Regions from separate parts of the Candidatus Clostridium radicumherbarum genome, predicted to be linked through region 2. Evidence: a T-box and tRNA genes for the amino acid it is inferred to sense, from the RefSeq annotation. Region 2 holds a T-box; the other regions hold tRNA genes.
What was found. The T-box of region 2 lies ahead of proS (proline--tRNA ligase). A T-box ahead of a tRNA ligase gene usually reads a tRNA of that ligase, here a tRNA-Pro.
Positions count from the first base shown of each region.

Region 1: it has a tRNA-Pro gene. The T-box ahead of proS (proline--tRNA ligase) is inferred to sense a tRNA for this amino acid. The anticodon was not compared.
Region 3: it has a tRNA-Pro gene. The T-box ahead of proS (proline--tRNA ligase) is inferred to sense a tRNA for this amino acid. The anticodon was not compared.

Region 1 covers NZ_JBJHZY010000003.1:293,360-297,670, reverse strand. The annotation lists gene ACJDUH_RS15415 (transporter substrate-binding domain-containing protein) at 1-777, opposite strand, end outside; gene ACJDUH_RS15410 (hypothetical protein) at 1,324-1,644, shown strand; tRNA gene ACJDUH_RS15405 (tRNA-Pro) at 1,881-1,956, shown strand; gene ACJDUH_RS15400 (hypothetical protein) at 2,106-2,249, opposite strand; gene ACJDUH_RS15395 (hypothetical protein) at 2,333-2,779, opposite strand; gene ACJDUH_RS15390 (hypothetical protein) at 2,864-2,998, opposite strand; gene ACJDUH_RS15385 (nitroreductase family protein) at 3,058-3,834, opposite strand; gene ACJDUH_RS15380 (hypothetical protein) at 3,932-4,114, opposite strand; gene ACJDUH_RS15375 (4Fe-4S binding protein) at 4,274-4,311, shown strand, end outside.
Region 2 covers NZ_JBJHZY010000004.1:305,847-310,157, forward strand. The annotation lists gene ACJDUH_RS17435 (YheC/YheD family endospore coat-associated protein) at 1-518, shown strand, start outside; gene ACJDUH_RS17440 (hypothetical protein) at 511-1,755, shown strand; T-box leader at 1,843-2,048, shown strand; gene proS (proline--tRNA ligase) at 2,094-3,536, shown strand; gene ACJDUH_RS17450 (nucleotidyltransferase family protein) at 3,589-4,140, opposite strand; gene ade (adenine deaminase) at 4,157-4,311, opposite strand, start outside.
Region 3 covers NZ_JBJHZY010000001.1:1,773,471-1,777,781, forward strand. The annotation lists gene spoIVA (stage IV sporulation protein A) at 1-247, shown strand, start outside; gene ACJDUH_RS08535 (glycosyltransferase) at 432-1,079, shown strand; gene lepB (signal peptidase I) at 1,322-1,933, shown strand; tRNA gene ACJDUH_RS08545 (tRNA-Pro) at 2,034-2,109, shown strand; T-box leader at 2,251-2,449, shown strand; gene serS (serine--tRNA ligase) at 2,526-3,809, shown strand; gene ACJDUH_RS08555 (AI-2E family transporter) at 4,106-4,311, shown strand, end outside.

The sequences.
Region 1 (4,311 bases), on a different contig from region 2:
GCTTGTAAGCTTATCTAAAGTTTTGTTAATTGCATCAACTAAATCCTTTTCTCCCTTTTTAACTGCCACAGCAGAACCAGCATCTTCTGTTTTTAACTTAATATCAGAAATAGAAAAGTCTTTATTGGCATTTACATAAGAAGTTGCAACTGGGCTTTCAATTATAGCAGCGTCTATTTTCTTTGTTTTTAAAGCAAGTGCTATATCAGTTATCTTTCCTAATGCTTTAGCCTGAGCCTTTGGAAGCTGGTTCTTTGCTATATCTTCTTGGATTGATCCCTTTTGTACACCAAGACCTTTTCCATTTAAATCATCAATTGTCTTAATTTTATCCTTGTCCTCAGTTCTAACAACTAAGGTTTGAGCTGCCTTATAGTATATGTTAGAGAAGTCTACACTTTGCATTCTTTCCTCTGTAGGTGTCATTCCAGCTAAAACCATGTCAACATTTCCAGACTCCAATGCGTTTAATAATCCTTTGAAATCCATGTCTTTAATTACAAGTTTTACGCCTAAGTCCTTTGCTATTTCCTTGGCGATTTCAATATCAAAGCCTACAATTTCATCATTACCTGAAACTGATTTATGAAATTCATAAGGAGGGTAATCAGCACTTGTGCCTACAACTAATTGTCCTGCTTTCTTAATTTTATCCACCTTTGTTGTTGCTGCGGTATTACTTGATGCACTAATATCTTTTTTGCCACAAGCAGTGAAACCAAGCGCCATAATTGCAATAGTAGATACAGCTATAATTTGTTTAAGTTTATTATTCATATTATTTCCCCCTCTAATTTTGTATGTAAACATAATTAATATTTACATTCTCATATTTTTACTAAAAAATTAACTGTTGATTATTAAGTACATGCATTATTATACTATCCAATTAATAATTATGCAACTATTTATATTCATATTTATGCAAAAAAATTTTAATATAGTACATATGTTTTATGTCTATTTCCAATAATTTTATTAATTAATCCAATAATTGTTAATATATTGTCTTGAAAACGTTACCGTATTTTTATGCAATAAATTTCTTGCTTTATAGTATAATTATTCATATTATTTCCCTTAAAACAGCTTATTTAATTAATAAAAATGTAATATCATATTATAAACTCAATAATTATTTTTACTTACCTGCGTAAAAATAATAGATTTGGTAAAAATACTTATAAGATCCATTTAATCATTTACTAAGTGCAATCATATTTTAGGAGGTTAAAGTCCTAAATGGACTTTAACGGGTAGTTTTATGAGCGGGAGCGAGTAGTCTTTAACTACTCAGTGTTCCGACTTAAAGGAGGATTTCAAATGCGAAATTTTTTAATTTCTGCTGGTGCAGATATTGTATTAATATTAGTTTCTTACTTCATCTTTAGAAGCATTATTAGTGGTCCAACAAGGCATAGATTATATGAAAAGTTTTTAAGTTCATTTGCTAAGTTTGTAATATTGATTTTCCTTGCCGCTTTAATCATTACAGGAGCTACAGCACTTATTTTGTATAAAACCAGATATATTCAGTACATAAATATTGCAGCTCCAGCGCTTGTATCAATATTAGTGGGCTTTATTATTTCCACGGTTCCTACTAGAGGAATTGGAGATAAAGAAAGAGATAAGGATAAATAAAAATAGCTCTTTTATTAGAAATATTACCCATATAGGATTTTTTGGCGTTCATGTGTGAAATCCAAGAAGACGCAGAAGTGATTATTATAGTTAATAATAATCACTTCTGCGTTTTCTATATTTTCTATTTCATTCAGTGCCAAATAAAAAATTTAGACTTCTTAAGTAATAATTACAATAAGTAATATTATATTTCTTGAATTCTTAATAATATTTTTATATAATTATTATTGTATCGGGGTGTAGCGCAGATGGTAGCGCGCGTGCTTCGGGAGCATGAGGCCGCAGGTTCAAATCCTGTCACTCCGACCAAAACCTAATAAGAATACTTGCAGTTATTAAGTTCACGAGTACTGGACTTTTTATATTTCTGAGACAAAAATAGGTGCGTTGACTTAACGCACCTTACCTCATTTTATGCAAGTAACTTTAATTAACAGTATCTTCATTTGATTTCTTAATTATCGAAGCTGTTTTATTGCCATATAAGCTATTCCAGCTCCTGCTAGTACTCCAAGTGCTCCAACACCTGCTTTCATATTTTGAACCTTTCTTCTTTTTTTAGGCATTATGGTTGAAGCTATAGAACTTATATCAATATTCATAGAATCTACCTCCATTTATTCATATATTAAATATTTTCATATATATGTTTCCCCTTAAGGCTTATAACTATTCCGCCACAAATCTAACAGAACATTCCATTCCAGTTATTTGTATCTTCTATTATCTTTTCTTTAGCCTTTTCTGCTACATTATTGCTTATTTTTCTATTAAGGGCAAGCTCATCTACATCTCTGGTCCTATCTTGATTTACAAACATCCTCAATTGTTCTTTGCTAAAGCCCTTATCTATAGCTACATCGTATGCTGTTTTATTTAGTATTCTGGCCTCTTCAAGTTCTGACTTTGTAGCTCCTATTTTATTTAATAATACATCATTTGCACTTTTTACAATTTTATTATCTTCCTTTTCTATTTCAACTTGGGGTCTACTAGCTTCATTTTCTGCTTCATAATTATTTTCTTTTATATTATTTTTCTTGGAATTTTTTAATATTGGATAAATTACTGCTCCAATTCCTGCTGCTGCAATGATGCTACCAATTGCTATATTTCTATTTATATTCTTCATGATAAATCCTCCTCTCTATTATCTAATTTGCCCAATTTTATATCCTAAATACATAAAAATAGCTGGAGTAAATATCCAGCTATTTTAATCATTATTGTATTTTTTATGGTTTTTTATATAAATATCGCTTTCTTTCATGGATGTTACTGTTGATTTATAGCTGGCGATTAAAACAATAACTGTAACTGTCATAATAGCCATTGCTACCCCAATTATCATAAACTCATCCTCCATAACTATATACTATAGTATAATTTATGAAGTTAAGCTGTGAAAGGTTATAATTTTTCTCCTCCCCAATTTTTAAGCATTTCTCTTACTGACCTTGTCATTTCTTTAGAAAACTCAGTACCAGTTTTCCTAGCATACATAAATTGCCCATAGTTTACAGCTTCAGCTTTATTTTCTGGTGAGAGCCTTTTTTCCCTTTCAATAAACATGTCTTTGAAGTCATCATTATTTAATCTTTTATACTCTTCTTTGAAAACTATATATTCCTTATCAAATCTTGGACTAATAATCTTATTCTGTTTCTCAGGGTAATAACCTAAACATAGCATTGCAGCTGGAAAAACCCATTTCGGCAGATTTAATAGTTCTTTATGTATTTCATAATTTTCAATAATGTCACCTATATAACAGGACCCTATGTTAAGAGCTTCCGCAGCCACCACAGCATTTTGTGCTGCAATAGTAGCATCGGCTAAAGCAAGCATTAAGTCTCCTTCATCAGGAGCATTATAATCCATGTTCTTCAAGGAACAATATTCTTTAACGCTGCAATAATTGTAATAATCAAACCATCTTTGCATATCAGCTAAAAATATAAGTATTATTGGTGCATTAGCAATAAAGGGCTGATTATCACAGCTCTTACTAAGAATATTCTTCTTTTCCTGATCTTCTATTACAATTATAGAATATAACATCATATTACCTGCAGTAGGAGCTCTCATGGCACTTTCAAGAATAATATCCAAATGTTCCTTTTTAATAGGTGTATTTTTATATTTTCTAAGTGACATTCGATTTTTTAATAATTCTATTGTTTCCATAAAAATCCCCCCAGTTTTAATCCTTATAAATAGTTCTACAATAATTGGAAAATTCCTCTATTAAAATAGGATTCTATGTACTCAAAGTAATATTTATTTATTTATCCTGCTTCTTAGGGCTTTCTGGAGCAATTTCTTTACTAGTTTCTACAATCATATTAGGATAAAAATCTAATTCCATTTTTTCTATTAAACTATCTGCTTTACCAGCAGCCTTGCAAAGAGAAGCTGTAAAAAAGCCAATAGTTCCGCCAATCATAATCCATAAAACAGCTGACATAATTATCACTCCAAATTCATATTTTAATTTAGTTTTTGCATTTTTTTTATAATTATGTATTATTTTCATATGAACTTTCTGTTAATTGTAAAGCTTAGATGAAAACGTTATGATATAATGTATTTACAAACATAATATTATCTTAAAGGAGCTGGAAATGTGGATATCAAAGAGTTATTTAAAATATTAGTAAAAGC
Region 2 (4,311 bases):
TAATAAGCCAATACTGGGAAAAGGGAGATGGCTATATTATACAACAAGAGATTAACAAGGCTATCTTCAGAGGGAATACTTTTGATTTTCGAGTGTTATTTCAAAAGGATTTTCAGGGTGTTTGGCAATTAAGTGGTGCAGCAGGACGTATTGCAGAAAAAGGAAGCATAATCACAAGTCCTAGAAGTGGAGGAGCAGTTGAAGATTTTGAGACTATATTAAAGGAAGTGTTTGATGAAAATCTTACAAGACCAAATGGTTTGTATCAGAATATAGTTAATCTTGGAAGAGAAATATGTTTATCCTTAGAGAATCAATTTGGAGATTGCATTGAATTAGGCTTGGATATGGCAGTTGATATGAATAAAAAGATTTGGCTTATTGAAGTAAATGGAAAGCCTTTAAAAGTAAGTTTAAAACGCCTGGGTAACAGTGAAATTATTGCTAGATGTAATAAGCGCCCAATTGAATATGCTGTAAAGTTAGCAGGTTTTGTTTCAGAGGAAACATATGGATAATAAAAATATTAAAAAAGACAATTTTTATAATATGCAGAAAGTCCGCCTGGACACTGAAAGCCTTATTCTCTGTTTGGTAGCAGATTATTTTCTTATTCAAAGGCGCAATGTTCCATTTGCTAGTGCACTATATTATATCTTATCAATTGCCATGAATAATGAAATATATAAACAAAACTTGCTGCGTAAAAAGAATAAACTAGATAAGGAGGGTAAAGTGATTATGACTAATGCTGCTAAAAATAATACTGATGGAAACAATATTCAGTATGGAAATATATTTAATTTTGATAAAGTAAGCTTGCCCATAGATGAATGTGAGGTTCCTTCTAATGATATACATGCTCAAAGCTTTAGTATAGAGAATAAATTAGATAAGGAAGGCATAGAGATTATAAGAATTGATGATAAAGATAAAACTAATGAAAACAACTTTCAATCTTGGATAGATATTACGATAAATGATGATAAAAATAAGACTGATGAAAATAACTTTCAATCATGGATAGATATTACGACTAATGATCATAAAGATAACACTAATGAAGATAACTTTCAATCTTGGATAGATATTACGACTAATGATCATAAAGATAATACTAATAAAAATAATTTTCAATCTTGGATAGATATTAAGGCATCTGATGATAAAGATAACATTAATGAAAATAACTTTCAATACGGGAAGACATATTATTTTGATAAATCAGGTTTGCCAATGGATGAAGATGATGTTCATAGGGCTGATTCTGAATGTAAAAAGATAATTACAACTTGCTGTCATATGCAAGCACCAAGAGGATTTATACTAACTGATTGTATACCTGAAATGTGTTTTAATTTGGCAGGGTTGTCTTGCATCAAAAATCCCATTATACAAAAAGTAACTCTACCAGCTTGTGAATGCGAGCATCCAAAGCAATGTGAAATAGTAGCAGGATATGAAATTATTGCAGTTGGGGAGGTCAATTTTTCTATAAGTCTTCCTATTCGTCCCATAAGTGGTTTTTGCTCTACAACACATTCCCATATTTGCTGCTTAAGCACAGTTCCCATAAATAAGGTTATATCTCATACTTGCTGTCCTAAACCCTGCGCGAATAATGAATCATGTGTAGATTGGAGTTACGCCTATTATTGTATAACTCCAGCTGAGGATAACTGTGGTCCATATATTGGAGTCAATATGGGAGTTGCCTTAGAATATACAGGTGAATGCGAATGTGATGAAGAATAATAATCATTAATAACTATTTACTTTAAAAAATTGTTGACACAAATAAACTTTTGCACTATTATTGTTTTAATGTAGGGATAATTTAATAAATAAACTATGATAAGGAATAGTAAAGATAATATCTTTTACAGAGAGGAAGCCGTAGGTGGAAGGTTTCTAAAGATAAATTTTGAACCCGCCTTTGAGTTCTGCACTTAATAAAATGCAGCGGCTTTCTGCCGATAAATAGACTTAAGAGGATGCTTATGCATCAATTAGGGTGGTACCGCCGAAAATTAGCCTCGGTCCCTTTTTAGGGATTGGAGGCTTTTATTATATAAAAATTCAGGAGGAAGATTATGAGTAAAGAAAAAGAGAAAAAATTAGTTGAAGCAATTACTCCAATGGATGAAGATTTTGCTCAATGGTATACAGATGTTGTAAAAAAAGCTGAATTAGTTGACTATGCAAGCGTAAGAGGCTGTATGGTTATAAGGCCTTATGGCTATGCAATATGGGAAAACATACAAAAAAATTTAGATGCTATGTTTAAGGAAACTGGTCACGAGAATGTATATATGCCAATGTTTATTCCAGAATCCCTTCTTCAAAAAGAAGCTGACCATGTTGAAGGCTTTGCTCCAGAAGTAGCTTGGGTAACTCATGGAGGGAATCAGGAATTAACAGAAAGATTATGTGTACGTCCAACTTCTGAAACACTGTTTTGTGACCACTATTCTAAAATAATTCAATCTTACAAAGACTTACCAAAGCTATACAATCAATGGTGTTCAGTTGTCAGATGGGAAAAAACCACACGTCCTTTCCTTCGTACAACTGAATTCCTATGGCAGGAAGGTCATACAGCTCATGCTACAGCTGAGGAAGCTCAAGAAGAAACTATAAAAATGTTAAATGTATATGCTAGACTATGCGAAGAATATTTAGCTATACCTGTTGTTAAAGGTCGAAAAACTGACAAGGAAAAATTTGCAGGTGCTGAGGCTACTTATACCATTGAAAGCTTAATGCATGATGGAAAAGCACTTCAGTGTGGAACTTCACATAACTTTGGTGATGGTTTTGCAAAGGCCTTTAATATTCAATATGCCGATAAGAATGGTAAGCTTCAATATGTACATCAAACCTCTTGGGGTATGACTACTAGACTAATTGGTGCACTAATAATGGTTCATGGAGATGATAGCGGCCTTGTACTACCACCAAAAATTGCTCCAACACAATTAATGATTATCCCTATTGCACAGCATAAAGCAGGAGTGCTTGAAAAGGCTGCAGAAATTAAGGATACATTATCAAAGGTTGCAAGAGTTAAAATGGATAACAGTGATAAAATGCCAGGTTGGAAATTCAGTGAATATGAAATGAAGGGAATTCCTCTGCGTCTTGAAATTGGTCCAAAGGATATTGAAAATAATCAAGCTGTTTTAGTTAGAAGAGATAATCGTGAAAAAATAGTAGTTTCATTAGAGGAATTAGAATCTAAAGTCCCAGAGATATTAGAGGATATTCAAAGATCCCTATTAGAAAAAGCAAGGACTGCACAAATCACAAAAACAAGCATCGCAGCTAATATGGAAGAGTTTAATAAAATATTAGACAGTAAGCTTGGCTTTGTTAAGGCTATGTGGTGCGGTGACAGAGCTTGTGAAGATTCTATTAAAGAAGCAGCAGGAGCTACTTCAAGATGTATGCCTTTTGAGCAGGAAAGTGTAGCAGATACTTGTGTTTGCTGCGGAAAACCAGCTAAAAAGCTAGTTTACTGGGGTAGAGCATATTAATAAAAAAATGTGCCTTTATGTAAAATTAATTTTGCATAATGGCACTTTCATATTATAAAAACTTTCCTACAGCATTTTCATCATCAATGTCTATAAAAATACCTCTATCTTCAATTTCAATCTGTAAAACATCTTCAGGATTATTCTTTATTATATCTCTTGCTCCTTTGTCTCCTTCGTTATTTAATAGGTCTTTAAAATATTTTTTGCCAATAATAACTGGATTTCCTCTTTTACTTTCATTTACAGGCACTACTATGTTTTTATTACTCTTTATGAAACCGTCATAAAGTATATTTATTATATCACTGCTTACAAAAGGCATATCCCCGAGAAGTATCATAACAGCCTCTCCCTTAAAGCCTTGAAGCCCCTTTATAATAGAAGTGCTCATACCTGTTTCATATTCTTCATTTTGAAACTTTATAATATCTGTAAAAATATCATATTTACCAGTTATAAACACAAGTTCATCTAGTTTAGATGCCTTAGCATTCTCAATTACCCTTTGCACAATTGTACTGTTTTCTATTTTAATAGCTAGTTTATTATAGCCCATTCTGCTTGCTTTACCTGCTCCAAGAATTATTCCTCTTATAAACATTTTTAATCACCTTAAATTATACTTCAGTAAAAATATCTACAAAGTCAAATTTTTCATAATTAAAAATACCCCTTGTAGTAATTTTTATATCAGGAATAACAGGAAGTGACATAAAGCCTAAAGTAAGGAAAGGATCAAAATCTCCTTTTACACCATGCTCCCTTGCAATTT
Region 3 (4,311 bases), on a different contig from region 2:
ATCTCCGATTATGGGTACAGAGAAGCAAAGCGAAGAGCTTATGAAGTCACTATTAGAGCAGTTTGAAAATGATAAGTCTAAAATATGGCAGAGTAATATGTTCGGAAAGCCGCTTGAAATCCTTGTTAAAGAAGAGCTTCAAAATAAATTATATAAGATGCCTGAAGATGTACAAGTAAAACTTCAAAGAACTCTTCAAAAAATCATAAACGAAGGTACCGGTGGACTAATCTGCATAATTCTTTAATTAAACATATAAGTTATGCATGAATATTATATTTAATCAAATTTTTAATATTGAGTCATAAAACTATTGAGTCTTAAACAAGTTCTCAATAGTTTTTCTTTTTGATTTTATTTTAAAAGTTTAAATAATCCTCTATATTTCGCAAATAATAAATTCATAATACATAAGATGGAGGAAAAGGATTATGAAAAAAATAGTAACATTATTATTAGCAGCTTTTTTATTTATGGTTTCAGCATTACCCTTAAATGTAAATGCAGCTGAAAATGTAAGCATAGGAAAACCTTGCTTAAGTCAAAAGGCAGTTGATTTTAAACAAGAACAAAGAAAGCTATGGAGCGATCACGTTTTTTGGACCAGAAATTACATTATAAGTGACTTGGCTAACCTTGAAGATAAGGGTAAAGTATTAGAAAGACTTCTTAGAAATCAAGATGATATCGGTGCACTTTATAAACCATATTATGGGGAAGAAAATTCAAAAAAGCTTACTGCTTTATTAAAGGAACACATACAGCTTGCAGGTCAAGTTGTAGATGCTGCTAAAGCTTCTAATAAAGCTGATTTAGACAAATATAATAAGCTGTGGTACGAGAACGCGGATAAAATAGCAAGCTTCTTAAGTAGTGCAAACCCAAATTGGTCAAAGCCTGTTCTACAAGAAATGTTATATAAGCACTTGCAGTTAACAGCAGCAGAAGCTGTCTCAAGATTGAATAAGAATTGGGATGCTGACATTGCAGCCTTTGACAAAGGTTATACTCACATCTTAAACTTTGCCGATGTGCTTTCAGATGGAGTTGTAAAACAATTTCCTGATAAATTTAAATAACATGGATTTATATCCTGGATAGATTAGTAATATAACAAATTTCTGGGTAGAATTAAACTACTAAAAATATATTCAAGTAACAGAAACAATTTCTTTATAGTTTAACCAATAAATTCAAGAGAGCAGCTTGCTCTCTTTTCTATTGCTGATTAAATGAGTTTTAAATATATTTGAATATTTGGAATTATATGATATATAATTATATAAATAGACAATTTATATGATTTTATGGAGGTGTGAACGTGCAGGATAAGAAAAAGGTTATAAAAGAAATTAGAAGCTGGTTTTTTACAATTTTAGGAGCATTTTTTATTGTAACTTTACTTAATAGCAAGGTTTTTGCTAAAGTTCAAGTACAACAAAGTTCTATGGAAAATACATTGTTCACAAATCAGCAATTGATAGTAGATAAATTGAGTTATAACTTTTCAGAACCTAAACGGGGAGATATTATTATATTTCTTGAAAATGAAGAAAAAGGAACTGTTATTGATGACACATTAAGAAATATAAATAGTATGGTATCTCTATTTAATGGTGTAAAGGAAGTAACTGAATCACATAATAGATTAGTAAAAAGGGTAATCGGTATTGAAGGCGATGAAATTGATATTAAGGATGGATATGTCTACATAAATGGTAATAAACTTGAAGAATCATATGTTAAGGGAAAAACTTTAAATGGAGATTTTAAACTTCCTGCTAAAGTTGGACATAACAAATTATTTGTTTTGGGTGATAACAGACCAGTTAGTAAAGATAGCAGGAAGTTTGGCCTTATAGATATTGATCAAGTAGAGGGAAAAGCAATTTATAGAGTCTATCCCTTTGATAAGATTGGTAATTTAAAGTAGATTACAGCTAAATAAGAGTAATTATGCCAAAAGTATTGAAATTTTTTAGTAAGCAGTTTATAATATATTTTGTTAAACAACGAAAATATTACTTTAATATCTGGGTATGGCGCAGATGGTAGCGCGCTAGAATGGGGTTCTAGAGGTCGCAAGTTCAAATCTTGTTACCCAGACCAAACTATGATAATCCGAACCTAATTGCTGGATAAGGTTCGGATTTGTGCTGTATTTTAAGAATTTATAGGTTTGTTAGAAAATAAATTTTTCACTTGTAAACCTCTAATAAACTGTTTATAATAAGTATAATAAAATATTGTATTACAGTGATGATAAAAGCTATAGTTTATGAATCTCTACAGAGAGCCGGTGGTTGGTGTGAACCGGTGAGAGGTTAAGCCTTCCACTTTTGTAGCTGTCGGTGATGAGCCGTAGGGTAGCGCCCTTTATAGCACCTTCGAGTGGTTGGCAAACTAGCTGACAATTTGGGTGGCAACGCGGAATCCTTCCGTCCCATATTATTTATATGGGACGGAGGGATTTTTATTTTTCTAAATAAATAGTGATAAAAACGCACTTAATTAAGGAGGAAAATATGTTAGATATCAAATTTTTACGCACAAATCCAGAGGTTGTAAAAGACAATATTAAGAAGAAATTTCAAGAACAAAAGTTAACAATGGTTGATGAAGTGATTAAGCTCGATGAGGAATATCGAGATGCAAAGTCAAGAGGGGATGCTCTTAGAAATCAACGGAATTTAATTAGTAAAGAAATTGGCATTTTGATGTCCAAAGGGCTTAAGGAAGAGGCTGCGCAAGTCAAGGTTAAGATTGCAGCTATTGCTGAGGAGCTTACGGAATTAGAAATGTTGGAAAATAAACTTGAGGCTCAAATTCATGATAGAATGTTGATTATTCCCAATATCATTGATCCTACGGTACCAATAGGTAAAGATGATAGTGAAAATGTTGAAATTGAACGTTTTGGAGAACCTGTTGTACCTGATTTTGAGGTACCATATCATACAGATATTATGGAAAAACTCCATGGTATTGACCTCGACAGTGCAAGAAAAACTAGTGGGAATGGGTTCTATTATCTCTGTGGTGATATTGCACGACTGCATTCTGCAATTCTCAGCTATGCGCGTGATTTTATGATTGATAGAGGGTTCATTTACTATATTCCACCTTTTATGATACGCAGTAATGTTGTAAACGGGGTTATGAGTTTTTCTGAAATGGAAAATATGATGTATAAAATAGAGGGTGAAGATTTATATCTGGTTGGAACAAGCGAGCATTCTATGATAGGTAAATTTATTGACACAATTTTGGATGAAGAACAGCTCCCTCAAACATTAACCAGCTATTCTCCATGCTTTCGTAAAGAGGTAGGGGCACATGGTATAGAAGAACGAGGAGTATATCGCATTCATCAATTTGAAAAGCAGGAAATGGTCGTCCTTTGCAAAACAGAAGAAAGTGCTCTGTGGTTCAATAAACTATATCAGCATACCGTTGATTTTTTTCGCTCCTTAGATATTCCTGTACGTACCTTAGAATGTTGTTCTGGGGACCTGGCGGATTTAAAAGTAAAGAGTATTGATGTAGAAGCATGGTCTCCTAGACAGCAAAAATATTTTGAAGTTGGAAGCTGCTCTAATTTAGGTGATGCACAGGCTCGCAGATTAGGCATTCGAGTTAGAAACAAAGAAAAGGGAAACTACTTACCGCATACACTGAACAATACAGTTGTTGCACCGCCGCGCATGTTGATAGCATTTTTAGAAAACAATTTAAATGCGGATGGTTCAGTCACAATTCCAAAACCACTTGCAATGTATATGGGTGGTAAAGAAATCATTAAACCATAATAAGTAAAACAATAAGGAATGGAGCAGAATCATATTATGGTAGCAGGGGCTTCCGTGGCTCTCTTAGGGTCTAAATATTGGCTAGAAGCTGGTAAAGCCTTGATATAACAAGGCTTTTAAATTTTATATAAATATTTAGCTAATCATTTGGGTGTATAATGGATGTATATAAAGTTAGGGGTAATTGTAATTGCTGTAATAGTACAATTTATGATAGTATAATAAAAAGGATAGATAAATTATAAGGTATCGGCCTTACTATTACAAAAGAACATTAATAAATTACGGAGGGCATAATGTTTGATAAATTTAAGTTTAAAATAAATAAAAAATACGCAACCATCTCTCTTTATGTAATAATTACAACCTTAATAATTTTTATATTGGCAAGGGCAACTTTTCAAATTGAAAGTATTTTAAAAGCAGTAACTACGGCTTTTAAGTATATAGGCAAAATGCTAACTCCTGTATTTGTTGGAATTATTATTGCATATATTATTAA